DNA from 2 places in the Peribacillus sp. SRI_006 genome. Region 1 is predicted to be linked to the other one. Evidence: riboswitches for the same ligand, from Rfam matches in the RefSeq annotation. Region 1 holds a riboswitch; the other holds the start of a gene.
The links. Region 1 has a riboswitch for glycine ahead of AC2YHV_RS05340 (amino acid permease). Riboswitches for the same ligand answer to the same signal wherever they lie in the genome.
Positions count from the first base shown of each region.

Region 2: linked by a shared signal. The riboswitch ahead of gcvT (glycine cleavage system aminomethyltransferase GcvT) and the one ahead of AC2YHV_RS05340 (amino acid permease) in region 1 are both predicted to bind glycine.

Region 1 is NZ_JBYCZT010000003.1:221,576-237,347, reverse strand. It holds gene AC2YHV_RS05385 (LLM class flavin-dependent oxidoreductase) at 1-966, opposite strand, end outside; gene AC2YHV_RS05380 (LLM class flavin-dependent oxidoreductase) at 1,040-2,062, opposite strand; gene AC2YHV_RS05375 (LysR family transcriptional regulator) at 2,196-3,107, opposite strand; gene AC2YHV_RS05370 (hypothetical protein) at 3,551-3,757, shown strand; gene AC2YHV_RS05365 (FAD-binding oxidoreductase) at 3,867-5,216, opposite strand; gene AC2YHV_RS05360 (hypothetical protein) at 5,328-5,537, shown strand; gene AC2YHV_RS05355 (hypothetical protein) at 5,521-5,649, opposite strand; gene AC2YHV_RS05350 (hypothetical protein) at 5,633-5,983, opposite strand; gene AC2YHV_RS05345 (amino acid permease) at 6,048-7,436, opposite strand; glycine riboswitch at 7,945-8,023, shown strand; gene AC2YHV_RS05340 (amino acid permease) at 8,211-9,551, shown strand; gene AC2YHV_RS05335 (DUF3311 domain-containing protein) at 9,829-10,029, shown strand; gene AC2YHV_RS05330 (sodium:solute symporter family protein) at 10,026-11,504, shown strand; gene AC2YHV_RS05325 (hypothetical protein) at 11,639-11,845, opposite strand; gene argH (argininosuccinate lyase) at 12,335-13,819, opposite strand; gene AC2YHV_RS05315 (ABC transporter permease) at 13,835-15,523, opposite strand; gene AC2YHV_RS05310 (ABC transporter ATP-binding protein) at 15,520-15,772, opposite strand, start outside.
Region 2 is NZ_JBYCZT010000001.1:380,708-396,479, reverse strand. It holds gene gcvPB (aminomethyl-transferring glycine dehydrogenase subunit GcvPB) at 1-756, opposite strand, end outside; gene gcvPA (aminomethyl-transferring glycine dehydrogenase subunit GcvPA) at 749-2,095, opposite strand; gene gcvT (glycine cleavage system aminomethyltransferase GcvT) at 2,113-3,219, opposite strand; glycine riboswitch at 3,360-3,443, opposite strand; glycine riboswitch at 3,447-3,534, opposite strand; gene AC2YHV_RS01930 (DEAD/DEAH box helicase) at 3,912-5,600, shown strand; gene AC2YHV_RS01925 (YqhG family protein) at 5,578-6,375, shown strand; gene AC2YHV_RS01920 (YqzE family protein) at 6,419-6,604, opposite strand; gene comGG (competence type IV pilus minor pilin ComGG) at 6,720-7,106, opposite strand; gene comGF (competence type IV pilus minor pilin ComGF) at 7,099-7,578, opposite strand; gene AC2YHV_RS01905 (hypothetical protein) at 7,526-7,864, opposite strand; gene comGD (competence type IV pilus minor pilin ComGD) at 7,851-8,294, opposite strand; gene comGC (competence type IV pilus major pilin ComGC) at 8,302-8,613, opposite strand; gene comGB (competence type IV pilus assembly protein ComGB) at 8,691-9,725, opposite strand; gene comGA (competence type IV pilus ATPase ComGA) at 9,709-10,794, opposite strand; gene AC2YHV_RS01880 (Spx/MgsR family RNA polymerase-binding regulatory protein) at 10,888-11,268, opposite strand; gene AC2YHV_RS01875 (helix-turn-helix transcriptional regulator) at 11,484-12,185, shown strand; gene AC2YHV_RS01870 (DUF2626 domain-containing protein) at 12,271-12,513, shown strand; gene AC2YHV_RS01865 (class I SAM-dependent methyltransferase) at 12,566-13,666, opposite strand; gene AC2YHV_RS01860 (MBL fold metallo-hydrolase) at 13,959-14,585, opposite strand; gene AC2YHV_RS01855 (DUF2759 domain-containing protein) at 14,819-14,992, shown strand; gene AC2YHV_RS01850 (YqgU-like beta propeller domain-containing protein) at 15,034-15,772, opposite strand, start outside.

The sequences.
Region 1 (15,772 bases):
GAAAGGTGCATCCAGTTCATATTGGGAAAAATCATGATGATCGAAGTATCGTCCTAAATAGTCAAGCGCCTTATCTATAGAAACCAGGTTAGCGAGTTCTTGATATTTGTGCTCCGCTTCTTCCTCAGTTGCACCAATGATTGGCGCGATACCTGGCAGAATAACAATTTCATCAGGATCTCTCCCGAATGCAATAGCCCTGTTTTTCACATCTTGATAAAAAATCTTGGCATCTCCCAAAGTTGGTTGACCTGTAAAGATTGCATCCGCTTCTTTAGCCGCAAGGTTTTTTCCAGCTTCTGATGAACCTGCTTGAAAAACGACTGGTCTCCCCTGTTTTGATCTGGCAATGTTGAGTGGTCCTTGCACGGAAAAAAATTCTCCTTTATGCTTTAATTGATGCATTTTAGAAGGATCAAAAAACTCACCGGACTCTTTATCCCGAGTAAACGCGTCATCCTCCCATGAATCCCAAAGTCCCTTGGTGACTTGTATATATTCTGATGCAATCCGATAGCGTTTGGCATGATCAGGGTGTTCTTCAATCGTTTTGTTATAGTTCAAGGCCGTACTCTCAAGAGGGGTAGTAACAAGGTTCCATCCGCCACGACCTTGACTAATGTGATCAAGTGAAGCAAATTGCCGGGCTACAGTAAATGGCTCACTGTATGAGGTGGAAACTGTTCCGACAAGCCCTATTCTTGATGTAAAAGCAGCGAGTGCGGATAAAATGGTAAGTGGTTCAAATCGATTTAAAAAATGCGGAATTGACTTCTCATTGATAAACAATCCGTCAGCAATGAAAAGTAAATCGAACTTTCCCTCTTCAGCCTTCTGGGCCTGCTCCTTATAAAATTCAAGACTTACACTGGCATCTGCTTGAATGTCTGGATGTCTCCAACCGGATATACTCCCTCCTACTCCATGAATAAGCGCTCCAAATTTCAACTTTCTCTGTTCAGACATCGATACTCCTCCTTTAATTAATCGGTTTTCAAATTTGCTACATCCCACATCTCCCCTGATTGCTGAGGCCTTTTTAATTTTGGCTCGTAACGTGTTTCTCTTCAGATAAGACTAATTGAAGTGGACTCAACAATCGAAAAGATCTGAACCTTTCTGCTTCCTTTAAAATCGGCGAATGTAGGATAAACTCATCTACCCCGTACTTTTCATGTAAATTTGCTAAGACTTCTTTTACATAAGAAGGAGTTCCAGCAATAATATTGGAATCCTGTTCTTCTATTTCGTAAAGCTCCCCAGACTGCTTCCCGAATAACTCAGCTTGCGCTAAGGTTTGGACTGTGACAGAGCGACCGCTTTTGAGATGAACTTTCACAATCTTCTGATCACCTGTTAACTGTTCCGCTTCTTGTTGTGAAGGAGCAGCAATCACTGAAACCGATACCTTAAAGCTACCAGTTGGATAGATACTTTGGTAAATGCGTGCAGCATCTTCAAGTACAGTCTCATTACTGTTGATAAATCGAGCAAATACATAAGCTATCCTAAGTTCGGCTGCTAACCTGGCACTGTCAGCACTTGCACCAAGCAGAAACATCTTAGGCTTTTCGGAAGGTAGCGGTGTCGCTTGAATGCCTGCAAGCGGGTGAGTTTCATCAACTGAGTTCTCGATTATTTCTTGCAGGAAAGATAACCGCTCTTCGAAATCTTTTCCAGCATTCACAGTTCCAAACTGTAGCGCCTTCGTTGATAAGGGGAGCCCACCTGGTGCCTTTCCGATGCCAAGGTCTACCCTGCCGGGCGAAAGATTCGATAATACGTGAAAGTTTTCCGCCACTTTATATGGACTATAATGCTGAAGCATAACACCTCCGGACCCTACCCGAATCGATTTTGTCTGGGCCAATAAATAAGAAATCAATACTTCCGGGGAGGACCCCGCCAGCTGTTCGGCATGATGATGTTCGGATACCCAGAAACGGGTATAACCCCACTCTTCTGCATGTCTAGCCAGGTTAATGGTTTGCTGCAGTGCATCAAATGCTGAAGCTCCTGGAAATATCGGGCTCTGGTCTAAAATGCCAAGCTTATAACTCATATTCTCTCCTCCGATTTAATTCAAAGTTCACTTATGCGAATAATTATATTTTGACATATCCTATCACCTAAAACATGTTAATGGCAATGGTTTTACTAATAGAAAAAAATATTGTATTGATAGAAAATATCTATCAATTAGATTGTATCTGTAATTGCTGATGGGTTTTCTCAAATTTCTGAATTGATAAAAGAATGTCTTTCCATAATAAAGGGGATTCCATCCCGTGATTTAAATGCGTCAGATAGATGTGCTGCTTTATCTTGATTAAATGTGACACATCCACTTCAATCAAAGTTCCCTGTTCTAACTCTTTTTTAATACATAAGTACGGTAAAAATCCGATACAGCTTCTGCTAAGAATTAGCGACTTCGCCACTTCCAGGTGATCAACCTGAAAATCAATGCGCGGCTCTACATTTGATACTTCAAAAATTTTATGAACGTGGTTCCAGTCAAGCGCACCACACTCAAAAAATACCAACGGCTCCATTGCTAATTCCTGTACTGTTAGCCCAGTTCGAAGTTGAAATGGATGTCCTGGATACACGACTAAACGAATTGAATTATCAAGGGTTTTGTGATTTTGCAGACCACTATGTGTAACATCCTTCATAAAGGCTATATCAACCTGTTTCTGAAGCAATTTTTCCATTAATGCATCATTTGTTGCTGAAATGAATTTAAAGCGTAAATTTGGGTTTTCCTTTTTCCATAGAGGAAGAGCAAATGGAATAAAGTATTGCGATGTAATGATATTAGCCCCTATCGTTATTTCCTCCAGTTCGCTTCCTGTCTTCAACTGCTTTTTCCCCTGGTGAAAGGTACGAATAATTTGATCCGCAAATGGAATGAAGGCTTTCCCTTTTTCGGTTAAAATAATCCCTCTTCCTTGCCTCTCAAATAGTACTGAATCGAGTTCACTCTCAAGCGTCTTAATTCTTGCCGAAACCGTTGGCTGTGATAAAAACATCGCCTCTGCGGCTTTATGAAAACTATTAAGGTGAACAACATACATAAACGCTTCAATATGATCAATATTCATCTAGCCAACTCCTTTTTCCAAAATGAACGCAAAAAGCTCCTGTTCGCTTATCGCGTTCAGGAGCTTTCGGTTGTCCAATCAGCTCATCCTCTTATAATAATTCTTTCTCCGATTTTAATCTGATAAAACCAATAAGTAAAGTATAATTTAATTAACTTAACAAAGAATAAATCACATTTTTTTTGCATTATCTTACAATTTTATTCAAGGGACGCAATCTATTATGCAGATGAAAATTTCAGGATTCTAAGTAAATAAAACGAATAATCCCATTCTCTTATTGCCCGCTTTTCAATCCTGAGTGTGCATCTTTTTTTAAAATTTGGATTGAACTTTTCCAAGCTGTCCATCTGTCTACGTTATATTTTTTTCTCCTTATAAAATAGAAAAGAAAGGTCATCCTAATGGAGTAATTTCAATAATGACATAAGGAGAGAAACTACATGCCTCAACAGCAAATTGATATCAATCAATTAAATCAAGCAAAAGCTAACGTTACCCTTACGCAAACCTTACTTTCACAAGCAATTGAAAAATCTTCCTCTGCTTTGGCACAAGAAGCCATTAAACAAGCTGCTCAAGAAATTGCCCAAGCCCAATCTTCCGTAAATCAGGTTTATAGTACAGTACAAGCCCAGCAAGCGGAATGATTCTGGGGATTATCCGAATAATTGATTCAAAACAAGAAGAAAGAGGCCTATATCCAAATTCAGGAATAGGCCTTTATATAACGAATGTTTATGGTGTTCCAAGCTTTTTTCACCCCCACTTATTTAATGGCGGTATGCTTTGTGGGAACTTAAACGCATTGTATGGATCATACCTCGTTTTCACTTCCCTAAGCCGTTTGAAATTTTCTCCATAATACGCAGTTGGCCAATCTTTGATTAGAGTATCCGGCCAATTCACATAGTCACCGGTAGTAAATGGTGACAAGGCATGCTTCAGGTCCTTGATCCAACGAATGTTTAGCCGCTCTTCTTCTGGATTGGTCCATGTAGCCTGATACTCCTGGGCGATGATGGCATCTCGATAATAAAAAGCTGTCTCCTTTGGATCTTTAAGGCCCGCCACTCCTCCTAGGGATTGGTGCCAAATGGCTGCATTTTCATTTGGAGCATTTCCTAAAAAATGTTTCATAGTTGCGATTGCTTGCTGTGGAAAAGCTTTTTCAATGAAAGATCCTGACCTCTTTCGATGCGCCGGTTGATTTCCAGCTGGATAATCAAAGAATCTTACGGCTTCAATGTATGGGACTTCCTTTATCATGACATTTATTGGTGAACCGGTTTTTGTCAAAGGCTTTAATAGCTGCTTCAATCTATGTGACGTTCCAACAAATTCACCTTTAGCAAAAATTTCGTTTGCTTCCTTTGCCTTGAATTCTATTTCTGAAGTTAAGCCTTCATCAGCTTGAGTGGCCCAATCCTGCCAGGCTTCAAACACCGCTTCGAAATCCTCCCACCCCCATGTGACGGAGAAAACGGAAACCCTTGATACGGGGGTTACCCTGAAAGTAAGAGATGTGACTATGCCAAAGTTTCCCCCTCCTCCCCCGCAGCATGCCCAAAATAAATCACTATTGATTTTCCTATTCGCTTTAATGAGTTTGGCTCCCCTCTTTCCACAAGCCCTTACCATTTCTATTTCAAGTAGATTGTCACAAGTAAGTCCAAAGCGCCTCGTTAACATACCTATTCCACCGCCGAGCGTAAGACCTACAACACCAACACTGCTTTCGGTCCCTGCCGGAATCGTCGTGCCATAGTCCCATAACGTATTATATACTCGCCCTAAATCAGCTCCGGCTTCAATTTTTGCGATCATTTTTTCACGATTGACCTTGATATTGTACATTTCACTAATATCAATGACTAGACCGCCATTCACTAATGAAAAATTTTCATAACTATGCCTGCCGCTCCTAACCCGGAAAGGTGCATGATTTTCCCGGGCCCACTTCAATGAATTCAACACATCATCGGAACTTTGACAAAACACAATGACCTTTGGGAATTTAGAAAAACTTAAGTTATTATTTATCCTGGCACGCTCATACTCAGCATCATTAGGTGTAACGATACGACCGGTAAGCTTTGTTCTTTCCAAAAGATAACCCCTTCCTCGGGTAAATATGTAACATCCTATGAAAAAACCTGGCATGAAGATACATTCCCCTTGCTGTCCCTCCCTTGTTACGAGGTCAAATTAGCTACACTCGTGAGTTTCGCCGTTTTACTCGCGAATTCGACGACTTTACTCGTGAATTCCGCTGTTTTACTCGTGAATTCAACGACTTTACTCGTAAGCTTCGCCGTTTTACTCGTGAATTCAACAACTTCTCGTGAATTTCGCTATTTTACTCGTGAATTCGACGACTTTACTCGTGAATTCCGCTGTTTTACTCGTGAATTCAACGACTTCTCGTGAATTTCGCTATTTTACTCGTGAATTCGACGACTTTACTCGTGAATTCCGCTGTTTTACTCGTGAATTCAACGACTTTACTCGTGAGTTTCGCCGTTTTACTCGTGAATTCCACAACTTCTCGTGAATTTCGCTATTTTACTCGTGAATTCGACGACTTTACTCGTGAATTTTGCTGTTTTACTCGTGAATTTCGCTATTTTACTCGTGAATTCGACGGCTTTACTCGTGAGTTTCGCCGTTTTACTCGTGAATTCAACAACTTTACTCGTGAGTTTCGCTATTTTACTCGTGAATTCGACGACTTTTCTCGTGTGTTTCGCTGTTTTACTCGTGAATTCGACGACTTTTCTCGTGAATTCCGCTGTTTTACTCGTGAATTCGACGGCTTTACTCGTGAATCCCACGACTTTACTCGTGAGTTTCGCTGTTTTACTCGTGAATTCCACAATTGATCTACAAGGAAAAAAAAGGCCCTTCTCGAATTAGAGAAGGGCTTTTTACTAGAATTTCTTATCCTGAAATCTCATCATCGGATTTAACATCCAATGGTGTTCGTTTATCCATTTTCAGCATGTAATAACTTGCTATTACCAAGGCTAGGAAAACGATCCCGACAACCAAGGAAATCCTTGTACTAGGATTGATCCACATACCTACCAGCACCATCAGTAAAAAGGCTATTGTCGCATAGTTACTGTAAGGGGCCAACGGCATTTTGAACGGATGTTTCTCCATTTCAGCGGCATTTACCTTTCTGAACTTAAGCTCACTGATAAGTAAGACAAACCATGGAATCATCCCAGGCAAAACACTCGCACTGTACACATAAAGGAATACTTGCGGCGGTGCAAGGTAATTCAGGATAACCCCGATGCCCAACCCTAATAGTACAGCGATCGTGCAATATGCCGGAACTCCATTTTTAGATACTTTAGCAAAGACTTTCGGAGCTTGGCCATTCAATGCCAGTGTGTAAAGCATACGACCTGCACTGAAAATCCCACTGTTGCATCCAGACATCGCCGCAGTGATGACGACAAAATTAATGATGCCTGCCGCTGCAGTGATACCTATTTTGGCAAAGGTCGAAACAAACGGACTGCCTAAGTCATCCAGTTGATCCCAAGGGAATACTGTCACGATGACGAAAATGGCACCAATATAGAAAATTAAAATGCGCCATATAATTGATTGAATCGCTTTTGTTACGGTCTTCGTTGGGTCTTTCGCTTCCCCTGCTGTGATGCCGATAAGCTCAACGCCTTGATAGGAAGCCACGACAAGTGAAAGCGCAAAGAAGAATCCTGTCCAGCCTCCCGTAAAGAAGCCGCCATTTTCCCAAAGATTCGATAATCCAATCGCATCCCCGCCATTCCCTATTCCAAAGAAGATAAGGCCCAGGCCGGCAACGATCATCAATATAATCGTTATGATTTTTATAAGTGCAAACCAGAATTCAAATTCCCCGAAGGATTTAACGGAAATGAGGTTGGCCGCTCCCAAGATGATCATGGCGACCACACCTGGTATCCAGGCCGGTAACTCCGGGAACCAATATTGCATATACAAGCCAACCGCAATGATTTCGGACATTCCGACGATTACCCATTGAAACCAATTGCTCCAAGCAGTCATATAACCTGCCAAAGGATGTATATAGCTGCTCGCAAAGGTTGCAAAAGAACCTGTAGTCGGTTCTAAATAAAGCATCTCACCCATGGAACGCATGATGAAAAATATAAAAATACCTGCAATGGCATAAGCAAGCATTACAGAGGGCCCGGTCCATTTGATCGTGCTCGCAGATCCCATGAATAAGCCGACTCCGATGGTTCCGCCCAAAGCTATCATTTGAATGTGACGTGCTTCCAGCCCTCTCTTTAATTCCTTGTTCGACATGATTAACTCCTCCAGATGCAATATCGGTAATGCTTTTCTATCCTTACCACGAACTTATTAATTATTGCAGTTAGAAATGCTCTATCGAAAAAATACCAATAACACTTCATTTATGTTTTCTTATCTTATAATAGTAAATATTCTGTAAAAATACAATTGTATTTTTGAAATAAACAGTTGCCAATAATATCTTGTTGATTTTTCTAATCTAAAAATATCATTTTAAAAAAATGATGTTCAGTATTTTATTATAGTGATCGTTCATAATGAGTAGAAAACAATCACTTCTGCTTAGACCTTAAGTTAAATACAGACCACTATTAAACTACAGAAAATGCCTGTTTCATTTCAAAAAAAATTGTTGACCTACCGAAAAATAGATGATAGAATTCCAATATTATTTTATAAGCATAATGAAATGATCAAGCAGTGGAAAATCATCACTGACTGACATTTCTTCACAACCGCATACAAGCAAGCGATGAATGCTATGGATGACACTATAGCAGGAGCAGCTTCTGGAGAGACTGTACAAGATGCAGCGCCGAAGGATTCACAATCTCAGGCAAAAGGACAGAAGAGTAACGAATGATATATTGTTATTCTGAGCCCTTTAAGAGATTGGTATTATCCAATCTCTTTTTTTATTGTCCATATTGTGATTGGACTAAAACAACAAATGGGAAAGGCAAGCTGGACGACAATCACGTCCCTCTCTCCAAGACCATGCAGGTAAACATTCACTACCAGACTATAAAAACGGGGGCGTACGAATTGGCTAAACAAGAATTAAAAAGAGATTTAAAAAATCGACATGTACAACTGATTGCAATAGGAGGAACCATTGGCACCGGTTTATTTTTAGGTTCCGGAAAAGCCATACAATTAGCAGGTCCTTCCATATTATTCTCTTATATGATAATAGGGATTGCCTTGTTTTTTGTGATGAGGGCCCTGGGGGAATTGCTTTTATCCAATGCAGGGTACACATCATTCACTGAATTCGCAACTGAATATGTCGGTCCATGGGCCGGCTTCGTGACCGGTTGGACATATTGGTTTTGTTGGATCATGACCGCAATGGCCGATATCATAGCTGTCGGTGTTTATATGCAATATTGGTTTGATGTCCCTCAATGGATTCCGGCTCTGCTTTGTCTGGTCATTCTGTTAGGATTGAACCTATTGACCGTTAAGATATTTGGCGAATTGGAATTCTGGTTTGCCATCATTAAAGTAATCACGATCATCGCCTTGATCATCGTAGGAATTTTCCTTCTGATCCTCGGCTTCAATACCAATACCGGAACGGTTTCCCTAACGAACCTTTGGAATCATGGCGGCATGTTCCCCAATGGCATTTCCGGATTCCTGTTATCTTTACAGTTGGTCGTCTTCTCATTTGTCGGTGTCGAATTGGTCGGGGTTTCTGCAGCAGAAACGGCGAACCCGCGAAAGAACATTCCATCTGCCATCAATAAAATCCCTGTCCGGATTTTGCTTTTCTACGTTGGTGCACTATTCGTCATTCTCTGCGTCAACCCATGGACACAACTGAATGCCACAAGCAGTCCATTTGTAGAGGTCTTTGCGTTAATCGGCATTCCAGTCGCTGCAGGGATCATCAACTTCGTCGTTTTGACATCCGCTGCTTCTGCATGCAACAGCGGTTTATTTTCAACGAGCCGAATACTTTATACGTTAAGCAGGAATGGTGAAGCCCCAGCTAAGCTGGAAAAATTAAATAAACAGGCTGTTCCGAGCAATGCCTTATTCACATCCACAATCGTTGTATCAATAGGGGCATTATTAAGCAAGCTGATACCGGAACAGGCATTTACTGTCGTGACTACCATCAGTGCCATCTGTTTCATTTGGGTATGGAGCATTATCTTGATCTCCCATATCAAATATTCGAAAACAAGGCCCGACCTAAGAGCCGAATCGACTTTCAAGGCTCCTTTTACACCTTTTGTCAATTACGTCATTTTAGGCTTATTCCTGTTCATCCTTATTGTTATGCTATTCGCTGAAGCTACACGGCTATCACTGCTCTTGACCCCAATCTGGTTCATCCTCTTGGTGATACTATATAATTATCGAAAAAAAAGATAGCTAAAGGAAATAAAGCCTTGAACTCAATATGAATTCAAGGCTTTATCTGCATATGAACATATTAGGCCTTCGGCTTTCTGCACACTTTTGCTAAAATATATCAGGCAACTGCATTAAATTTTATATCAAAATAGTGTAAGCTAATATATATTATCGTACCTTTTCCGTCATGTATGAATTTTCCATCCGGTTTGGTTCACCCATCCATCAGTGGCATTGAAGAATGAACCCCCATTGGTGGGCGTTTCACTTTATTTAAAACGGAGGGGGTTGTTTAATGAAGATTATATATATTCTTACACTAGTTCCTTTTATAGGCATACTGGGATTTCTACCTTTTGTTAATAAAATAGAACCATATGTATTAGGGATGCCTTTCAATATGTTCTGGATGGCTATGTGGGTGGTCCTTACCTCTGCCATACTCGGCATCATGTATAAGCTGGATCCCAGGAATCGGGAAGGTGACCAGGAATGAATATTGCTCTCTTAATCATTTTAGCATTTTTACTTCTATCGATATTTTTAGGAATACGCTCTTCAAAAGGAAAAGATATGGACTTGGAACAATGGACGGTGGGCGGACGCGGTTTTGGTGCGATATTCGTCTTTCTGCTGATGGCCGGGGAAATCTATACGACCTTCTCCTTCCTTGGCGGCAGCGGCTGGGCTTATGGCAAGGGCGCACCCGCTCTATATGTTCTAATTTACATTACTTTGTCTTACGTATTATCCTATTGGCTCCTGCCGGAAATATGGAGATATGCCAAAGAAAATAAACTGATGTCTCAATCCGATTTCTTTGTAAGCAAATATAAGAGTCCCAGTTTAGGAATTTTGGCTGCACTTGTCGGTGTGGTGTCGATGATCCCAGTGATCGTCGTGCAGCTGAAAGGATTGGGGATCATTGTCTCAGAAGCATCTTATGGTGCCATCTCAATGTCTGAGGCAGTTTGGATGGGGGCGATCAGCCTTACCATTTATGTGATGATCTCCGGTATCCACGGTTCAGTTTGGACCGCGGTCATTAAAGATATCATGATGGTCGCCATAATAGGATTTTTGGGGATTTATCTGCCGATTCATTACTTTGGCGGATTTCAGCCGATGTTTGAAGCGGTTGATGCCGCCAAGCCTGGTTTTCTAAAGTTCCCTGATCAGGGGCTTAGCGTATCATGGTTCATCTCCACGGTAATATTGCTCGTATTCGGTTTCTATATGTGGCCGCAAGTTTTCAGCGCTGTTTATTCAGCACGCAGCGGCAAGGTATTTCGAAAGAACGCCATCATCAGTCCTTTATATACACTCATGCTGTTATTCGTCTTTTTCGTTGGGTTTACAGCTATATTGAAAGTGCCCGGACTCGTTGGTGCAGATGCGGACCTCTCATTGCTGCGCCTGTCGATCGAGACCTTTGATCCATGGTTTATAGGCATAATCGGCGGCGCTGGATTGTTGACCGCATTGGTGCCGGGATCCATGCTTTTGATGAGCGTCGCTACACTGCTCGCGAAAAACGTTTATAAGGAATTTGCACCTGACGTGTCCGATCGCCATATTGTACGATTGGCAAAGTTCCTTGTGCCAATCATTGCCCTTATAGCCGTCTACTTCACCTTAAACGGCGGCGAAACGATGTCGGCATTAATTCTTATGGGATACAGTCTCATTACACAGCTCTTCCCATCCCTTCTCTTTAGTCTGAAAAGGAATAATCCGATCAATAAATTTGGCGCAATCGCCGGCATCATTACCGGATTGGCCATCGTAATCTGCATTACACTCAGTCAATCGACAATAGGGACCTTGTTTCCATCCTTACCGCAAGCAGCAAAAGATTTGAATGTGGGAATCATTGCATTGGCAGTCAATTTCATTGTGATGATCACGGTGAGTATTGCTTTCAGAAAGCACGCGGTTCAGTTGGAACCTAAATCCGTTAACGATATATGAAGCAAATTTTGAAACTGGTTATGGATCAATAACATTGGAGGCTCAGTCAAAAGACTGAGCCTTCCTTATTCTCGGCTTCCAAGCATGATGTCCTTTATCTCAATATTGTTGATGGGAAACCTCATTTTAGACTATTAATCTTTTCTGTTTATAAACAAATCCCCTATTTTAACTAATAAATACAACGAAAAAATAATCATCAAGGTTCTGGATACTACCAGGCCATCCATAGCTAAATCATATCCACCTCTTAATAAGACTTCCGGATTCAAACAAAAAGTAATCGATATTACGAAAGCTATTAAAATCAGGATAACACCGAACTGAGATCTATTTGACATTAACATTCCGCCTCACATTATATTTTTTCCAAATAATAGAATTGTTTTTAGGAATAATCTACATTCATGGTCACTGGGGATGACTCAGTTGCATTAAAAATCCAAAATAAATAGCCACCCTGATAAAGAATGACTATGTATCATAAAATATGAAGCTTTCTTAGTAAAATGCATCGTATTGCTTCCGAGCCAACAAAAAATACTCTCTTCAGAAGGTTCGGGCTTTTATTCGTGAGTTTGGAGCAAATACTCGGGATTTTCATGCTTTTACTCGTGAGCTTGGAGCAAATACTCGGGAATTTCATGCTTTTACTCGTGAGCTTGGAGCAAATACTCGGGAATTTCATGTTTTACTCGTGAGTTTGGAGCAAATACTCGGGAATTTCATGCTTTTATTCGTGAGTTTGAAGCAAATACTCGGGAATTTCATGCTTTTACTCGTGTCCATGAAGCAAATAATCGTGAGTTTCATGCCCGTTAAAGCTCATTTCAGTAATCCACTAAAGCCTTCCTGCCATCATTCAATTCTTTGATCACTTTCTTATATTTCTGCAACTCTTGTTCCAGTTTTTGTTTTCTATTTAAAATCATTCTCGTAACCTCTTTCGGGGAGGGCCCGCCTTGAATGCTTCTGATTTCCACAAAATATTCGGGAGAGATTATTTTTTTCCATTCATCTTCTGCTATGTTCACTGATACGAATTCATTGATGATCTTATTGATTTCTTGTGTGTCCCAATCATATAGCTCTTTCCCTTCACTAATCGACTTTTTTGCAATTGTACTTGCTATGGAATGGGCTTTTCTAAAGGATATGTCGTAATCTCTTGAAAGGGTATCCGCTAATTCAGTAATCGTTATACTGGATTTTGCGGCCATTTTCTTTGTATGTTCTTCATTTACTTTCAAAGTCGACATGACGGCATACATTAGTTTCATGACACGGCCTGCATTCGAAAAAGCCCGATATAAATGTGGCTGTAAATCATCTTCCGTATCGACGATATCACCAAATGGTGTATTGTGAATCATATTCATTGCAGCAAGTGCATCACCATACGCACTGCTTGCAATCGAACGGGAATGTTCAATGGAGACAGGATTCCTTTTTTGCGGCATGATGCTGCTCACTTGAACATAAGGGTCCGCCACGTGAAATGTACCAAACTCCCTTGTCACATGCTGCAGGAAATCTTGGATCCACCTTCCGGTATTGACCATGCACGTCATGATGGCAGTTGCGGTTTCCAATAAATAATCTGCCCCGCCAATTGAGTCATAGGAATTTTCAATCACCGAATCAAACCCAAGCAGTTCAGCCGTACGGTTCCGACTGATCGGAAAACCGGTGGTCGTTAACGCGGCTGCACCCAAAGGGGATTGGTTAACCGTTTCATAGGCTGCCCATAACCGGCCAATATCCCTTTGAAGCACATCATAAATGGCTAAAAAGTAATGTCCTATTGTAGTAGGCTGAGCCGGTTGGGTATGTGTGTAACCTGTAATATAGGTTTCTGTATGTTTTTCAGCCTGCACCAAGAATGCTTCACTCAATTGGTTTGCATAGCCAACCAATTGGAGCAGATGACCTCTCAAAACAAGCCGGTACATCGCAACCCCCATATCATTACGACTGCGGCCGATATGAATCTTCCCTGCAAGTTCATGGCCGATTTCCTCACCGATCTTTGCCTCCATCATGAAGAATAAGTCTTCGAATTGGGGCTGATAGGTCAACTGAGCGAGATCTGTTTGGGCCACTTTCCGAATCCCATCAAGCATGGTTTTCGCCTCTTCATCTTTAATGATCTTTTGTTTCGAAAGCATGATGACATGTGCCCGATGAATATCGAACATTGCATCAAATAAGTAATCTCTTTGATCATTAAAAACAGGCATCAGAAGCTCTCTAACATAGGTTTTTCCGGGAAAGACACTACCTTCATTTTTGATAAATTGTTCAAGCCTGCTCATCTTTGAACCTCCGATTTATAAAGCTTTTTCCGCTTTGATTCCAAAAAACTTGTTCGAAATAAAGAGAACGATTACAATCAGCGTGATTTGAATCATCCCATAGGCAGCGGCCTGCCCCATATTGAACATCCGAAGCTGATTCATGATTTCAATGGATATGGGCCTGTTTGAAATCGTGTACAACAGGACCGAGGTCGGGAATTCCCCCACAGATTCGATAAATGCCAATAATGTCCCTGATAAAACACCAGGCATAATAATCGGAAATATTACCCTTCTGAAGGTATAAAACCACTTAGCCCCCAAGTTTCTGGCTGCTTCCTCAATCGAATCATCCAGCTGCTCCAGAACGGCATTAGTCGACCGGACAACGAGTGGAATATGCCTGATGAAATAGGCAAGCGGCAAAATCCAAAATGTGCCTACCAAGATTTGACCGAAAGAAAAAACGCTAGGTTCATTGAATGCGAATATCAAGTTCATCCCTATGACCGTTGCAGGCAACGCCCAAGGAATCATGACTAGAATATCGACAAAGCTTTTCCCGACGAATTTCCGTTTGACAAGTACATAGGACGCAATGACGCCAAACACCAGATTTGCCAACGTTGCAATAAACGCCATCAGTAAACTATTTCTTAACGGCTTGAAGATATTAGGGTCTTCAAACAAAAGCCTGTAATTTTCAACATTAAATACTGTGGGATACGTTTGAAATGTCCAGGTTCCATCCGGCACAAGTGAAAGCAAAAGAATCGTAAAGTGCGGTAAAAGCAGAATAATTACGCCGATGACCCCCGTTACGACCATCACCCATTTCATAACCGGGTTCTTCACTTCACTCCTGTGTGCCCCAAGCCCTTTCGAGGCCATTCGATAATCCTTCCTATTCTGATACCAACGCATGAATAATAGAAATGAAATCGAAACGATGGATAGAATGACCGATTGGGTAGCGGCAATTTCCATATCACCATTGATTTTTGAAAAATAAATTTGCAGGCTCAACACCCTGTATCCGCCAGCTAATAAAAACGGGGCACTGAAAGAAGCCATCGATATCATGAAAACAAGTAAAGAGGCGGCAACGATTGCAGGTGTCAATAATGGAAATGTCACCTTCCAAAAAACCTTTAATTTATTTGCTCCTAAGTTATAAGCGGCTTCTTCAAGTGATGGATCTATTTTATTGATTGCAGCGGATACGGTCATATAAAAATAAACATACATCGTATAGGCATGCACGATAAGAATTCCCGGTACCCCGCCAATCTTGAATGGAACCTTATCGAGACCGAACAGGTCCTTGATGGCATTTGGAATCAATCCCGATTCTCCATATAAAAACATAAAGGCCATTACCCCTACCAATGATGGAAGGACAATCGGCAAAATCGCTGCTGATGAAAAGAAGCTTCTGCCGGGAAAATCGTAACGGTTAAAAATGAATGCGAGCGGAATGCCAATCAAGGCACTGACCAATACACTCAAAAAGGATATATAAACAGAATTCCAAAGAGCCTCTAAGTTCGTTTTCGATTCCTGTACGAAGAAGTCCTGATAATTTCCAAGGGATATCGTTCCGTCTTTTTGCAGACTTTCAATAAAGGTCCTCAATGACGGGTAGAGTACATATGCTATGAGCACCAATACAACTGGTATAAGGAGCCAAACCGTCAATCTCGTATCACGATTTTTAATCATGGCGCATCACCGCTTATGACAGGGATAAGACGCAGCTGTTTCTCGGGAAGCTGGACATACACTTCCTTTCCTTGATAAAAGTATCCAAAATCATGGGTGTTAAATACGTCGACCCTTAGTAACACGTCTTGAACATCCACCATGACATTCACAACAGATCCAAAGAATTGGACGGAATTTATTTTACCTTTAAAGATATTCGTTCCTTCTTCGATCACATCCAGAATCCTGATTGCTTCAGGACGAATC
Region 2 (15,772 bases), on a different contig from region 1:
TGCATTCAGATTCGCTCCATCATAATAAAGCTTCCCACCTGCGTCATGGACAAGTTGTGCCATTTCCAAAATATTTTCTTCAAACAATCCCAATGTATTGGGGTTCGTCAGCATCAAGGCCGCCGTATCCGGTCCGACAACACGTTTTAAATCTTCAAGGTCGACTAACCCATTTTCATCGGACTTCACTGTAATCGTTTCTAGTCCGGCAACAGTGGCAGAGGCAGGATTCGTACCATGGGCCGAATCAGGTACAATCACTTTCGTCCGTTCTGTATCGCCATTCGCTTCGTGAAAAGCGCGTATCATCATCAATCCTGTCCATTCACCGTGGGCACCTGCTGCAGGCTGTAATGTCACTTGGTCCATCCCGGTGATTTCCGTTAAGTGTTCCTGCAAATCAAATAATAGTCCCAATGCTCCTTGTACAGTAGCGGGATCTTGATATGGATGGATATGGGCAAAACCGTTGAAACGTGCCACATTTTCATTTATTTTCGGATTATATTTCATCGTGCATGAACCCAGCGGATAAAAACCCGAATCCACCCCATGATTCCGTTTGGAAAGTGCAGTATAGTGACGCATGATATCCAGTTCGGACACCTCAGGAAGCTTTGCCTCTTCTTCACGGATGTAGTCGGCAGGAAGAATTTCTTCGAGCGGAATAGTTGCAACATCCATTTCTGGCAGACTGTACCCGATCCGGCCGGAAGTACTGATTTCAAAAATGAGTGATTGATCTTGATTATTCATGTTGATCCCCCAATTCCTGCGCAAGTGCATCAATTTCTTCTTTTGTTCTTAGTTCAGTTACCGCAACCAGCATATGGTCTTTCAATTCAGGATAAACCGTCCCTAAATCGAAGCCGCCGATCATCCCTTTTTCAAAAAGGTTTTTATTGACCTCTGAAAACGGAGCAGGCAGTTTAATGACAAATTCATTAAACGAAGGACCGTCGAATATCACTTCCACCCCTTTTGCCATAATTGCTTTTTTCGCATAATGTGCTTTTTGAATATTTTGCACGGCCATTTCTTTGACACCCTTTTTCCCAAGCGCGGTCATTGCAACAGAAGCGGCCAAGGCATTCAAAGCTTGATTGGAACAAATGTTGGATGTGGCTTTGTCACGGCGAATGTGCTGTTCACGAGCTTGAAGCGTCAGGACAAACCCTCTTTTTCCATTCTCATCGACCGTTTGACCAACGAGTCTGCCCGGAACTTTCCGTACAAGTTTATTAGTAACCGCAAAATATCCACAATGAGGGCCACCGAATGCCGCTGGAATGCCGAATGGCTGAGCATCCCCCGTTACGATATCTGCACCGAGTGCACCAGGGGATGTCAAAGCTCCCAATGCAAGCGGATTACTGGAAACGATAAACATGGACTTGACGCCATGAATGATTTCTTCCATTTCTTTCAATGGCTCGATCCGGCCAAAAAAGTTCGGGTATTGCACGATCACTCCTGCAATGTCATCATTCGCCAATTCCCTTAAAGCAGCTAAGTCCGTCACACCGTCTTTATGAGGAATTTCGATCACTTCCACGCGTTGCCCTTTTGCATATGTCTTCACAACTTCTCTTGATTCAGGATGAACGGTTCCTGAAATGAGAATCCTCTTCCGCCTTGTCTGTCCTGAAGCAAGCATCGCTGCTTCAGCCAGCGCCGTCCCGCCGTCATACATGGAGGAGTTAGCCACATCCATGCCCGTCAATTCACATATCATCGTTTGATATTCAAAGATTGCTTGAAGCTCGCCCTGTGAAATTTCAGGCTGATACGGTGTATACGCCGTATAAAACTCAGAACGGGAAAGAACATGATCGACGATGACCGGCGCATAATGGTCATAGACACCCGCACCAAGGAAGGAAGCATAATTTTTAAGGTCCGCATTCTTTGCAGCAAGCCTTGATAATTCTTTCATTAATGCAGGTTCCGATTTAGCAGGCTTGATATCGTATTCTCCTTGAAAACGAACGCTTTCAGGGATATCATTGAAAAGTTCTTCAGCAGCGGATACCCCTATCGCTTCCAGCATTTCTTGTTTATCTTGCTCTGTCATGGGTAAATAACGATGTTTCATCTAATGACCATTCCCCTCTATTTACGTGGTTTTTTATAAAAAGGTGTTTGTATTATAACGGCTTTCAAACGTTTGGAACGGATTTCCACTTCGACTTCCGCATCCAGCACCGAAAATTCCTTATCGATAAGTACCAATCCAACGTTTTTCTTCAATGTTGGCGATTGGGTACCAGTCGTGACCTCGCCAATGACTTCATCACCGCTGTAGACCTTATACCCATGACGTGGAATGCCACGGTCAATCATTTCAATTCCCACAAGCTTCCGGGGAGCCCCTTTCTCCTTTTGCTCAGCAAGAACGGCTTTCCCGAAAAAATCAACTTCCTTATCCACTTTTACTGCAAAACCAATCCCGGCTTCTATCGGGGTGATGTCCGCCGAAAGCTCCTGCCCATACAGCGGCAGTTTCGCTTCAAAACGCAGGGTATCACGAGCGCCTAAACCAATCGGCTGAACCCCCTCTTCCTTACCGGCATCCATAATCGCCTTCCAAAGGGCAGGGCCATTTTTACTGTCGCTATATATTTCAAAACCATCTTCACCAGTGTATCCAGTACGGGATACCAGCGTGGAGATACCGTTAATCATGACATTATCCTTGAACCTGAAAAATCCAATTTCACTTAAGTCAGTACTTCCGGATAGTTTTTGTAATATCTTCTCTGCAGCTGGTCCTTGAAGTGCCAGCTGTGTATAGTCACTTGATACATTCGTAATTTGGGCATCTTCCGTTAAATTCGCTTGAAGCCAATTGAAATCTTTTTCTGTATTCGCTGCATTGACCACGAGCAGATAGTCGTCCTCAGCCCTTTTATACACGATAAGATCATCAACCGTGCCTCCGTTTTCATAACACATGGCGGTATATTGGGCCCCGCCCTGTTGCAGCTTTGATATATCATTTGTCAGCATCTTCTGTAAAAAGGAAAGGCTCCCAGGCCCCTTAACATCGACTTCCCCCATATGGGAAACATCAAATAACCCCGCTTTTGTCCGTACGGCTTCATGTTCATCCTTTATACCCGAAAATTGGACAGGAAGTTCCCAGCCGCCAAAATCAATCGTTTTACCTCCGTATTCACGATAAACCTCAAATAGTGGTGTTCTTTTTAAATTGGTCAAAAAATGACCCCCTTCAGATTTTTTTAAAAATTAATTGGCTTCATTATCAAAAGCTTCTTGTCATTACGCATCAGATACAAGCTGATTCATGATGTGAAAAAAGCACAAAAAAGGACAGAGAAAGCCCGTTTGAGCTTTTTCTCTGTCCTGAAACCTGAAAGTTTACCTATGTAATAGGTTTTCCCCTTTGGTGGCCGTCCCATAACGGGCGGCGCTCTCCAGAGTTGCGTCCAATAAGAGTTCTTTTGCCTGAGAGATTCACTGCTAAGTTTGCTCCTTCGGCGCTACATCCGTAGTCTCTCCCCTTATCTTCACCCGCATATAAATGGTCTACCATTGAAAGGAAGCCGATAAGCCCCAAGCATCGGTAAAACCTTTGAGCATAAATGGAATGCATTCTCTGCCAATTCTCCTAAAACTTCAGAAACCGTTTGACTGATCTCCTTCAGTAATCTTGGATAAATTAGGAGCCTATAGCCCATACTAAGAAAACGCGAACTGCAAAATCGATGTACAAACATTCTTTGTAGCGTTTGGAAATTGGAATTTTCTAAATATACTTATATCCTACCCTAAGAAACTTATCTCTGCAATATTTTTTGAAAAAGAAATATTTTTCTTACTTCACATATGAAATGTTCGGGTTTTGACCTTATATTAAGGAAATTATGATTTAAGAGGGAGTTATTTCTATGAAAATCAATATATCCTTCAATTCTGAATGGAATGACGAGTTTCTGCAAAAGATGGAAAATGACGGTCCATGGGGAAATTGGGAGCTTTATAAGTTGGCGGTTCAAATGGAGGAAAACCTTATCATCCCTGATTTTGAAGGTTTACAGGCGCCCAAGCATCTTCCTCAGCTAACCCCGCTTCCCCATCAATTGGAAGCGGCGAAGCAAGTAGTGGAAAAGATGAATGGAAAAGCCATTTTGGCTGATGAGGTAGGGCTGGGAAAAACAATTGAAGCAGGCTTGATCCTAAAAGAGTATATGATTAGGGGCCTTGTAAAAAAAGTATTGATCCTTGTTCCGGCTTCCCTTGTCACACAATGGGCATTTGAATTGAATACCAAGTTTCATATTCCGGCAGTCGTTCAGAGAAAAAGTTATGTCTGGGACTCCTGTGATGTAGTCATTTCATCCATTGATACAGCGAAACGCGCTCCACATCGAGATATCATCTTTACTCAGGAATATGACTTCATCATTATTGATGAAGCTCATAAACTTAAAAATAATAAGACGAAGAACTATGAATTCGTCCAAAATCTGAAAAAGAAATTTTGTTTACTCCTGACAGCCACTCCGATTCAAAATAAAGTCGAGGAGATATTCCACCTCGTTTCGTTATTGAAACCGGGCCACTTGGGAAATGCCTCACTCTTTTCGGAAAAGTATAAAGGGAAAGGCCGGAACATAACAGAAGATGAACACCTAAAGGAACTGGTCAACACTGTCATGATTCGAAACCGGCGGGCCGATACTGGCATTGAATGGACAAAACGGCATGTGGAAACCATCACCATTGAATTTTCTCCAACGGAACAAGCATTGTATGATGCTGTTTCCAAATTCAAGCCAATTTCGGATGGATCAAAAGGAAGCGCCTTTTCGGCTCTCACTCTCCAAAGGGAAGCATGCAGCAGCAGAGAGGCTGTCTTTTATACATTAAAGAATATGAGGGATAAATACGATCAGCCTTCCCCTGATTTTTTGGCAAAGCTTGATGATTTATTTACTAAAGTGAATGAAACGGTCCAGAACTCAAAGGCTGAAAAAGCTTTGGAACTGATCAAGAAAATTGATGACAAAGTGATTATCTTTACGGAATATCGTGCGACTCAATTATATCTCCAATGGTACCTACAGCAGAATGGAATTTCTTCTGTTCCTTTCCGAGGCGGTTTTAAGCGTGGAAAGAAAGACTGGATGCGTGAATTATTCCAAAAGAACATTCAGGTATTAATCGCAACAGAAGCTGGCGGGGAAGGGATAAACCTTCAGTTTTGCCATCACTTGATTAATTTTGACCTGCCCTGGAACCCAATGAGGCTTGAACAGAGAATTGGACGGATTCACCGCCTTGGTCAGGAAGAAGATGTGATGATTTATAACTTTGCCACGAAAAATACAGTTGAAGAACATATACTGAAGTTACTATACGAAAAAATAAATTTATTTGAAAAAGTAATCGGTGAATTGGATGATATTTTAACCAAACTGGATATTAACAACATTGAAGAATATTTAATTGATGTGGTCGGCGAGTCCAAAACCGAAGGCGAAATGAAAGTCAAGATGGATAATTTTTCATCGTTGATCCAATTCGCTCAATCAATGAAGGAAGGTGAGGTTCATGCAGCAACGGGAAATTCATGATTTTTTAATCACTTTCTTTAAAGCCAATGAGTGTGAAATACTGGATAATGCACCAACCCACCTTACAGTGCAATTGACGATTGAGATGGATAAAGAATTAATGAACAGACCCTTTTATTGGCATTATCTAGAAAAAACAGGAGGTGTTCCGAACCCGGCACAAATCACTTTCATTACCGATCCAGAACAAGCTCCATCCGATTTAAAGGGAGAAATGATTCATTTTGGCTCCCCTCGTCTTCACCAGATTATTCAATCAACCAAAAAGCTGGCAGGGTATACTAGACTTTTTGAGAATACGCCTCCATCAAAAGGCAGAAATAATCCTTTGTTTCCTTGGCTGACCCTGAATGTGAAAATATCCTATCAATGCGACCGCAAAAAAGATACTTTCATGTCAATCGGACTGAATTTAATCTCGGGTGAAATAATGGAAGGGTTTCACCATCGGGTTTTACCGATTAACGTCACCCCGAAAATACCGGATTATTCCTTTACGCTTTCACCTCTGATCATGCCCAAGAGTGGATTGGCAAGACTTGATACATACATCAGAACCAGTTTCGAGGATGATGACCATTCCTGGGCGGAGGAAGCAATGCTGCGCTGGCAGAATGACTTGAATTTATTGGAGCATTTTTACAAGGATATGGACGAAAAAAGTGAGAGCTATTATACCGAAAAAGAAGCACTAAAAGCACAATATGAACCCAACATCAGAATATCCATCATCAACGGAGGATTATTTTACCTTTCAGATAGGGCGTTGGGATAAGTTAAGAATAAAAAAACAGATGTCCAAGTTTAGGACATCTGTTTTACTTTTTGATCGTTTTCCTTATAAACATCGACAAAGCAAAAGGGACAATGCCAAACCAATGTGACATACCCTGGTTTTTATCCTCTTTTCTGTGAAGGCGTTTTTCTTTTCGTTCTTTTTTCGTCAGATTGAAATACTCGACAAGCTGCTGCGTCAGATATTTAATATAAGCGTTTGTAGACATATAAAATCATCACCCTACGCAAAGTATGTCCGGTTTACGCTTATTTTATTCCTTTCCTTGCTCCCTTCACCGTAAACCTGTCGCGTTCCCTAATAAAATGGTGTTGATTTTGCTATTACACAGCTTGCTTCTCCAACCATTCTTTCACTTCCCCCGCTTCTTTATCGTATTGAATGATGACCCTGCCCTCTCGATCATTTTTAGTTTTGGAAGAAAACTCGATATAGACGTAAGGACCTTCTTGCTTCATTAAGGAATATCGCACCACACCATTGGGATATGATATTTCCCCCTGGATGATTTTCGGAATCTCTTCGCCCCACTCTGCCGTCACATCCTTGATGGCTAGATGGACAAGATGGTCGGCCACAAGCGACTCTTCCACTTCTTTATAAAACTTTTTATCAATGATAAACTGGTCGATCATTAGTATCGTGAACATGATGAAAACACTCGCCACAATCATGACCATCGGGAAAACGACTCCTTTTTGATTATTCATCAATTTTCGTATCATTCCTAAAGAAAGGATGAAATCTTCGACTGAAAGTAGTCCCTGCTTTATCCGTTATATTTATAACAATGACACTGCCATCCTTATTGACCTGGAATTCCGAAATGTTCTGCAAGATGACCTCATGCCCCATACCATCCACTCGTCTTCGGACCTTGTCTTCATATTGTTCCAGCGATGCTAATTGTTCACCTGAAAGCAAATATAATTTATTTCCCATTACATCTTGTGCTTTGGAACTCCGGACCTCCTGCTTCACTTGCATGGTAAAGACCTCCCACTCCTTAGGATGCAATTTATCAACGGACCTCATCTGGGTGTTAATGATCGAGAAGAGCTGCAGAACAAAAAGCGACGTCGTCATTAAAATCAATAAAGAAAAAAGCAATTCGATCATCGTAAAGCCATCATTTTTTCGCAGCATCACAAATGGATTCCCAATTACCCGTTTCATGTTCATAGCGTACACACCCTTCAATCATTCCCGGGAAATCCCCATGGTGCTTCCAAAACAATTCATAGCTTCTTTTTTTGTAAATGATTTCCTGATCAACTGCTTGAATCTCCCCATCCATGAACGCCGTCAATCTTTCATATAATAAATGGTGGGCTTCGGTCCTTACGGGAATATCTTTCCGCTGCGTCAATACCTCTTCAAGAATTGGTAAAATGGCAAGGGCCAGTAATATACAAATAGAAAATGCGGCCATCAGCTCAAGGTAGACGTACCCTTTACAATTTCTCAATCCGGAACCTCCCTTTACCGATATTGAGGACCAGCTTGTACTTTCCCTTTGAGGTATCAATCATAATCGTTCCGGCTTTGGATGCATTTCCATATTGATTAAAATGAAAGCTGAACCCCAAAGTGCCGCTTAAAAACTGGATATCCTCTGGTATGCTTCTCTCTAAAACGATCCCCTCCTTATAAGACGAAACGGTATAAATCTTTTCGGTATTATCAATATGGAGGTAAATCAAGCTCTTATGACTGATGGCATACTGTTGAGCATAGAAAAGATCTTCATGAAATTGTGAAAGAAAAAGCCTATTTTCCATTCCTTTAGTGAAGCTGGGATATAGATTAGGACCAATGGAAATTAGGAGTACAAAAATAGCGAGGACAATAAGGGTTTCAGATAGTGTATACCCACCATCTGAATGCCGTATATTCACTTCTCTCCTACTCAACGACCGTTATCTTTCCTTTACTATCCAAACTAATTTCATTCCCATTAGGGCAGGATGTCTGTTTGAGGTAGCCTTGACTTTCCAATTCACCGATACTTTCGGGCAGTTTAGCATTATCGATTTCATAAGCCTGCACCTGTGCTTGGGCCATCTTAACGAAAGCTTCACATCCTTTAGACTGGATTGTGGATTGGTTTTTCGTGATATTGGGGATTGTTATAATCAAAAGGATGGATATCACCAGTAAAACAATAAGCATTTCTATTAGGGTAAAACCACGTTCATTCATCACTTTCTTCAACATATCATCATGCTCCTAAAAGCATCTGAATACCAGATGACCTTCGGGCATTTTCACCTCCGGAATACAAAAATGAAATCCTATAAACCTTCGAGCAGTGAGAACATCGGCAGCAAAACCGCCAAATAAATGGACACGATCAAAAGACCTATCAGTGAAAACATTAGAGGCTGAATGATTTTCAAGATTGCATTCATTCTCTCTTCAATTTTCTCCAGTATAAAACGACTGTAATGAAGTAACTCGGCATCAAGTCTGCCGTATTTTTGACCATTTGCAGCGACGACCGGTAAATTCCCATCAAAATATGGGAGCTCCCGAAAAATCATTTCCAGTGATCTGCCCTCGATCAGATCATCCTTGATGATATTGCAAAGTTTTTGGTAAAAAGGCTGCTGTTGATTTATCGAGAATAATTTGATGCTATCGTTAATCGATAGTCCTCCGGAAAGCAAGCCACTGAATTGGCTTGCAAAAAAATAAGTTTCGTATAATTTGATGAACCTCCCGAATATCGGAATTCCCATCAAAATCCTTCGCTGCCTTAATGGGCATAATCCATTGAACCAAAATCGTTTGAGTGCATACAAGAATAGGAGCAATCCGAGTAATAAGAAGGGTAGTGCTGGAAGAATGAACGTGGAGGCTGACATTAATCTTAAGAGAATATGCTGATCGACATCCATCGTGAAATAGATGGTCTGGAATTGGGGAAGGAGAACACTCTGAAGAATATAAAAAACGATGCTTACAAAAAAGACTAAGAATACGGGATACACCATTAACTTTTTTACTTTATCCATATCCTCGATTCTTTTCTTCCAATATCGCCCACCTTCTTTCAACGCCCGTTCCAGGTCGCCATATTGTTCTCCATAAAATATATAACTTACAAGCTGCGGATGAAAATTAAGATGGGTCAGCACCATGTGCAACGGGTAGCCGTTCCTTAAATCGGCTATAGCCTGAGTGAAGTCTTCCGCTTTCTTCTTTGATTCCTGAAACTCAAGAAAATGTAAAGCTTCCGCCAAAGGATAACCATGATTCAATAATTCACCTAGCTTCGAAATAAAGACCGCCTGCTCTTTTACCTTCCATTTACTTTTTGGTTTCATGGTAGACCAGCCGTTCATATTCCTGAGATCCCACATAGCCCATCGCAACCGCTTTTCCGATTTCATCCTTTAATTGGCGGTAGCTGACCGTTGCCATTTCTTTTTCATCTCCCATTATCCGGAGAACTTCAGCCAGGCTTTTTCCATATAGCAATTCATATACACTTGCCCTTTTATTCCTAGCAGTCATTTTGCAAGCTAAAGCACAGTCCCCTTTACACGGAAGACATCGTAATTCAACCAGCCGCTGCGCTGTCACGCCAATCAAAGTCTGTTCAACCTCAAGTAAGCTGACACCAAATTCCAGTAATCTGGAGATGGCGCCCTGGGCGTCCCTCGTATGCATGGTCGTTAGTATCAAATGACCGGTTAATGCGGCACGGACTGCGATTTTGGCAGTTTCTGCATCCCGGACTTCCCCAACCATGATCACGTCCGGGTCATGCCTCAGAACAGCTTTTAGGCCGACTGAATACGTAATGCCCGCCTTTTCATTGATTTGGACTTGCAATACCTTTTCGGATACATTTTCAATGGGATCTTCAAGTGTAATGATATTTCGATTGATCATCTCATGGGCGTGGTGAAGCAGGGAATATAGTGTCGTGGTTTTCCCACTGCCGGTCGGGCCGGTAAATATGAGCATGCCATGGGAATGCTTCAAGAGTGCAATCAATTTTTGAACGGTGTTTGGAAATAAGGATAACTGTTCTAGAGGAAGGATATTCTGTTGGGGTATTAAGCGGATGACCAAACTTTCGAGATGGGCAGTGGGTAAAGTGGAAAGGCGGAGTCCGACCACCTGGTTAGCCAAATTGATGGTGATGGCACCACTCTGGGGCCTCCTTTTCTCCCCTATATCCATCGAGGCAAGGAACTTCAAATGGGCGATCAGCCTTTCAGCTTCAAAGAATGATAATGTTTCCTGGGGAACAAGCTTATTGTCTATTCTGAATTGGATGTGAGGCCCCTCTCCGCGAAAAAAAATGTGGATATCCGATGCCGATTCCACGATGGCACGGGTTAGTATTTTTTCTGCGGTCTTTTCAATCGATATCAATTCATTCATCACCTCCTATGTTTCTTGTTTTATTGATTCGACAATCCACGACAAATTCCTGCTTCAGAATAAAAAAATTCCCGAAAAACTTCGAGAATCATCTCACATGCTTATTTTCAACTCAAGTCTCCGGGAAACCAAATTTCTTAATGCATCTACATTATGGCCAATCACCAGTTTTTCCCCGTCTATGAGAATGGGCCTTCTTAATAACTTCGGTTCTTTTGTTAATAATTGGATGACATCAGAAAGCATCATTTCGTCAATATTAACTTGTAAGTCTTTGTAAGCTTCACTTCTTGTCGCCAAGACTTCATCAAGTCCCTCCGATGTCAATTCAAGAATTCTTTTTAACTCTGCTACAGTTGGAGTCTCTCTGAATAAATGTCGCTCATCGAAGGAAACTTGATTGGCGCTTAACCATTTTTTTGTTTTGCGGCAAGATGTACAGCTTGGATACGAAAAGAAAGTTAACTGTGCCATACTAATCACTCCCCGTTCACATTTTGTATACATTTATAGTTTATACAATTATTGTACAACGTTTGTATAATTAATGTATACATATTTGTTTTATAAAACCGATTTAAATGTGAACGTTTTTTAAACTAAAGAGTGTTTGCCCTTTCCCTTATTCCATTTTTTTCTGCCTGCATTATAATGGACATAGGTAAACTATGGAATAGCAGGAGGGTGTAATGGAACAAACGTTAAAAATAACAAACGTGTTAGCTGATCCCACCAGATATTATATATATCAGCATATAGTGAACAACCATGGTGATGTATCGGTACAGGAAATCGCCGATTCATTCAACATCCATCCAAATGTTGCCCGTCTACATTTGTCAAAACTTGAGGATATCGATATGTTGACCTCGATTTCCCGAAAGACCGGGAAAGGCGGCCGCCCAAGCAGACTTTATCGATTATCTGACAAAGTCATACAGCTTCATTTTCCATATAGGAACTATCAGCTGCTTGCAAAGATTGCCGTCCAGTCGATGATGACTTTAGGGGAACAAGGAAAACAGGCTCTTTATGAAACGGGAAAAGTATTCGGGGAGGAATTAATCAATCAGCAACTTGCCCTGAACTCGACATCGATCGATCGGCTTGCTTTTGCGGAAAAAGTCAACATGCTTAAAAATGCGGCTACCATTGCAGGGTTATCTCCTGAAATACAAGCAAGCGAAGAAGAAAATAAAATATCCTTCCGTATCTTCAATTGCCCGTTTAAGGAAGTTACTGAAGTCGAGCCAGGAACAATCTGCTCCATGCATAATTCATTTTTAAAAGGTATGTTCGAAGCCTTGTTTGAGAATGTCACTATTGTGGAAATAGAAAATATGATGTCCAATTGTGCAGCATGCTCATACCAGGCTTCGGTTCTCACATAGAAACAAAAGGCATCCTTTACATTACCTTACAATTTCATTTATAATTATTTAGAATGTACACGACTAGACATAAGGAGGGATTCGGATGGAACGCATGTTCAGAGTATGTGGATTTTGGACAGGAATTATGGCCATTTTCTTTTATCTTGGCCATATGCATCAAACGTCTTTGCTTTTCTTTGCACAAACGATCTTTTTTGTACTTTTAAGTTATTTGAAATTATCCGAGCGCATGTATATCTATGTTTTCGGCGCCTATCTTACCGTTTTCTTTGCAGGATTTTCCTACTGGAGCGTATTTATGATGACTCCGGGTGCTGCGCATTAAGAACAAGCAATATTACATAACCCATGAATTTGGATTCATGGGTTTTTACTTGTCACCATTCAGGAAAAATCCTTACATCATCTGCTAAATTCTTCGATTGAAGCAACACTTTGAAATGTTCACTAAATCCCCCAGGAACGATCAGCCCCCGGATTGCCCGATTACGCTTTGCCGTTTTCGAGAATGGATCAGTTCCTTGATGGTCCTTCAATTCCTCTAGTATCCCTGCTTTAAGCAAGAATTCATTTTGAAGAAAAAGCCCTCGATTGGAAAGATCCTTTCTTTTTCCAATCTCGATTAATGTGTCAAAATGGATATGTGTCGTCAGATCCATATCACCAGGATACATAAGTGCATCTTTAATCATTTGATGCCGATAATAGCCCCTCAAGCTCCCTTGAAGATGAGCAGGCTCCTTCCATTCCCTATCGGTATAGCCATAATCGATTGTAAGGAGAATACCCGATTCGATACAGGAAACGATCTTTTCATATTCACGGATCATGTTTAGCGGAACTTCGTATCGTTGTTTTTCATTTAAGGTGATTTTTCGTTCAGTAAGGTAAGAAAGAATGTCAGGGTTGTCCAAAGGTTCTCTCTCTTCTACCAAATCTCCTTCCTTTTCAGTGACGAATACCTCTACCAAGGCTCCCTTATACTTTTCAATGACATACACAGGCAACGCGTCGAAAAGTTCGTTTGAAAAGACGATTCCATTTACATTCGTCCATTTATCTAAACTGGCAGCAGAAACTGCCTGTTTGAATATCCCTAAGCGTTCATGCTGAATCTTTCTATGAAATGGACTGCCATCCACAAGAACATAAGTTAAAGAGTCCCATATCTGCGGCTCCGTTTCTTTTATGTAAACGAGGATGTCATACGCCAGTTTACCGTCCCCTGCGCCGACCTCGATGATTCTTGGTGAAACTCCGCATCTTTTTATCAAATATACGAACCATCTCGCCAGTGATCTCCCAAATGCATCCCCAACATTGCCGGACGTATAAAAATCCCCTTTTGGGCCAATCTTCTCTTTTGCGCGTGCATAGTAGCCTATTTTTGGCGTATATAAAACAGCATCCATATAGTCATTATAGGAGATTCTTTTTTGCGGGCTTCCTGCAATCAATTCCTTTAAATGATTTTTCAACACAACAGCCTCCGTCTCCATGATTTTCCATCTTATTATAAAACACAGTAAATAAGTTTTTTTAACGACATTCATATAGAAAACAAATTTAAAGTTCACAAAATGTTCAATTTTCATCTCGCAGTTATAACAGTGTATCTACTAAATGAATTTCATAGGAGGTTCAAAAATGCACATTGGGGAAGACCCTGTTTTTTTATATTCAGTATAGTTCCGGAATTGACCCATTTCAATATTTTTACATATTTAAGAACTTAAAAAACAGGTGCCATAGCGGCACCTGAAAAAGTAATTATCTCAAAAAGGGATTGGTATTCTTTTCATCCAGAATCGTCGTGACAGGGCCATGACCTGGAAAAACGATAGCATCATCAGAAAGTGTCAGCAGCTTCGTTTCAATGCTATTTAAGAGCACTGACTCGCTTCCGCCTATTAAATCGGTTCTGCCAACGCTTCCTTGGAACAAGACGTCCCCAGAAAAGAGGAGACGTTCGTCCTTCACATAATACGAAACGCTCCCTGGTGAGTGTCCAGGGGTTTCGAATACTTCGAAAGTGAATCCTCCAATCGTAAGCTCTTGCTCATTTGCCAAGATGTGATCGGCAGGCTTCATTCGCATTGGATTTTCAGGGAACCAGTTTTGAGAACCATTCAATGCGGGATCAAGTAGCCACTTGGCCTCTTTTTCATGAATATATGCAGGGATTCCATAATGATCCCGAACAGCATCCAGAGCACCGATATGATCAAAATGTGCATGTGTCAATAAAATCGCTAAAGGCTTTAAATTTTTTGTTTGTATGTACTGTATGATTTTCTGTGGCTCTTCACCCGGATCGAAAATGATGCAATCCTGTCCATCGGAAACTACATAACAATTCGTTTGCAGCGGGCCTAGAGGAATTTGTGTCCATTTCATTTCCATCAACTCCATTATGATTTTCTATCTTTATCTTACACTAATTAAGCTGCTAATGTTAATCCAGTTTACTCATGTCATAGAAGTGTCACCTATTAAGCCTCGACAAATAATTGAAAAAATATTAAGATATTAACAAATGCAATCTTTTCTACATATTTTTGGTAGTTGCTTTATTCTCTGGGTATATTATTAGGGATTAGGTATTCATTATGAAAAAAGGGGGTTTTGACATGATATTAATGGTTGTTTTCGGACTTGTGGCTATATTAGGAGTAGCAGCTGTGTTTACCTCATTAAAAAAGAGAAACTTCTTAGGATTCATTTTTGCAGCCGGCAGTGCGGTCGTGTTTGGCTGGTTCACTGTCATGACTGTCATCAACAGCGGTTTTCCTGTTGCCCATTGAAGAAAAAAGCTCGCCATCCGGCGAGCTTTTGTTTTAGGTTATCATGTTTGTTTGAACAATCTTTGTATTTGATGGGTTTTCATATCAATGATTTTCTCAAATTGATATCCATATAAGCAGAAGTTGCCATCAAGCGAACAGCTTAATGGTTCATTTTCCATGTCCTTCATCAATTCTTCTTGTGTGCCTTTTTCCCAATTAAATTTAGTTAAGGTAAACCTTCCCTCATATTGGTCAGCATCTTTTGATTCATTAGGAATAAACGTTATGAATTCCTTGTTTTTTTCAATGAAATCATAGGATGGAATGACCCAATCTGAAAAGCTTTTCAATAGTGGCACGGAAAAAGAGTGGATCGGCTTGTTTGTTGGATCATAAAATGCATATGTACCCCGATCTTGTTTTTCTGTCTCCACTTGAATCGTCATCAGCGCTTGCTTCACTTTTTTAAAGTGAATGACATCGAGCATAAGGCTGTCTGCCCCATCCCCATGCAGCGCTTTTCTTTCTAGGGGAGCCGTCAAAGCAGGTTCTTCTTTGTCCCAATCCAAAAACATCAAGTCATTTTCACTTGCCCATTGAGCAAAGGGCTGTGGAAAGTCCAGGGTTTCCATAGTTTGTTCATCTGGATTCAATACATAACTGCTGTATGTCCAATCTTCATAAAAGCTCGATACAAACAACCGGCCATCTTTAAATGAATTCCACTCATAAGCTAATTCATAGGCTGGGATTGCCACGGAATACAGTGGATTCCCCGTTTTATCGAGTATTGTGATT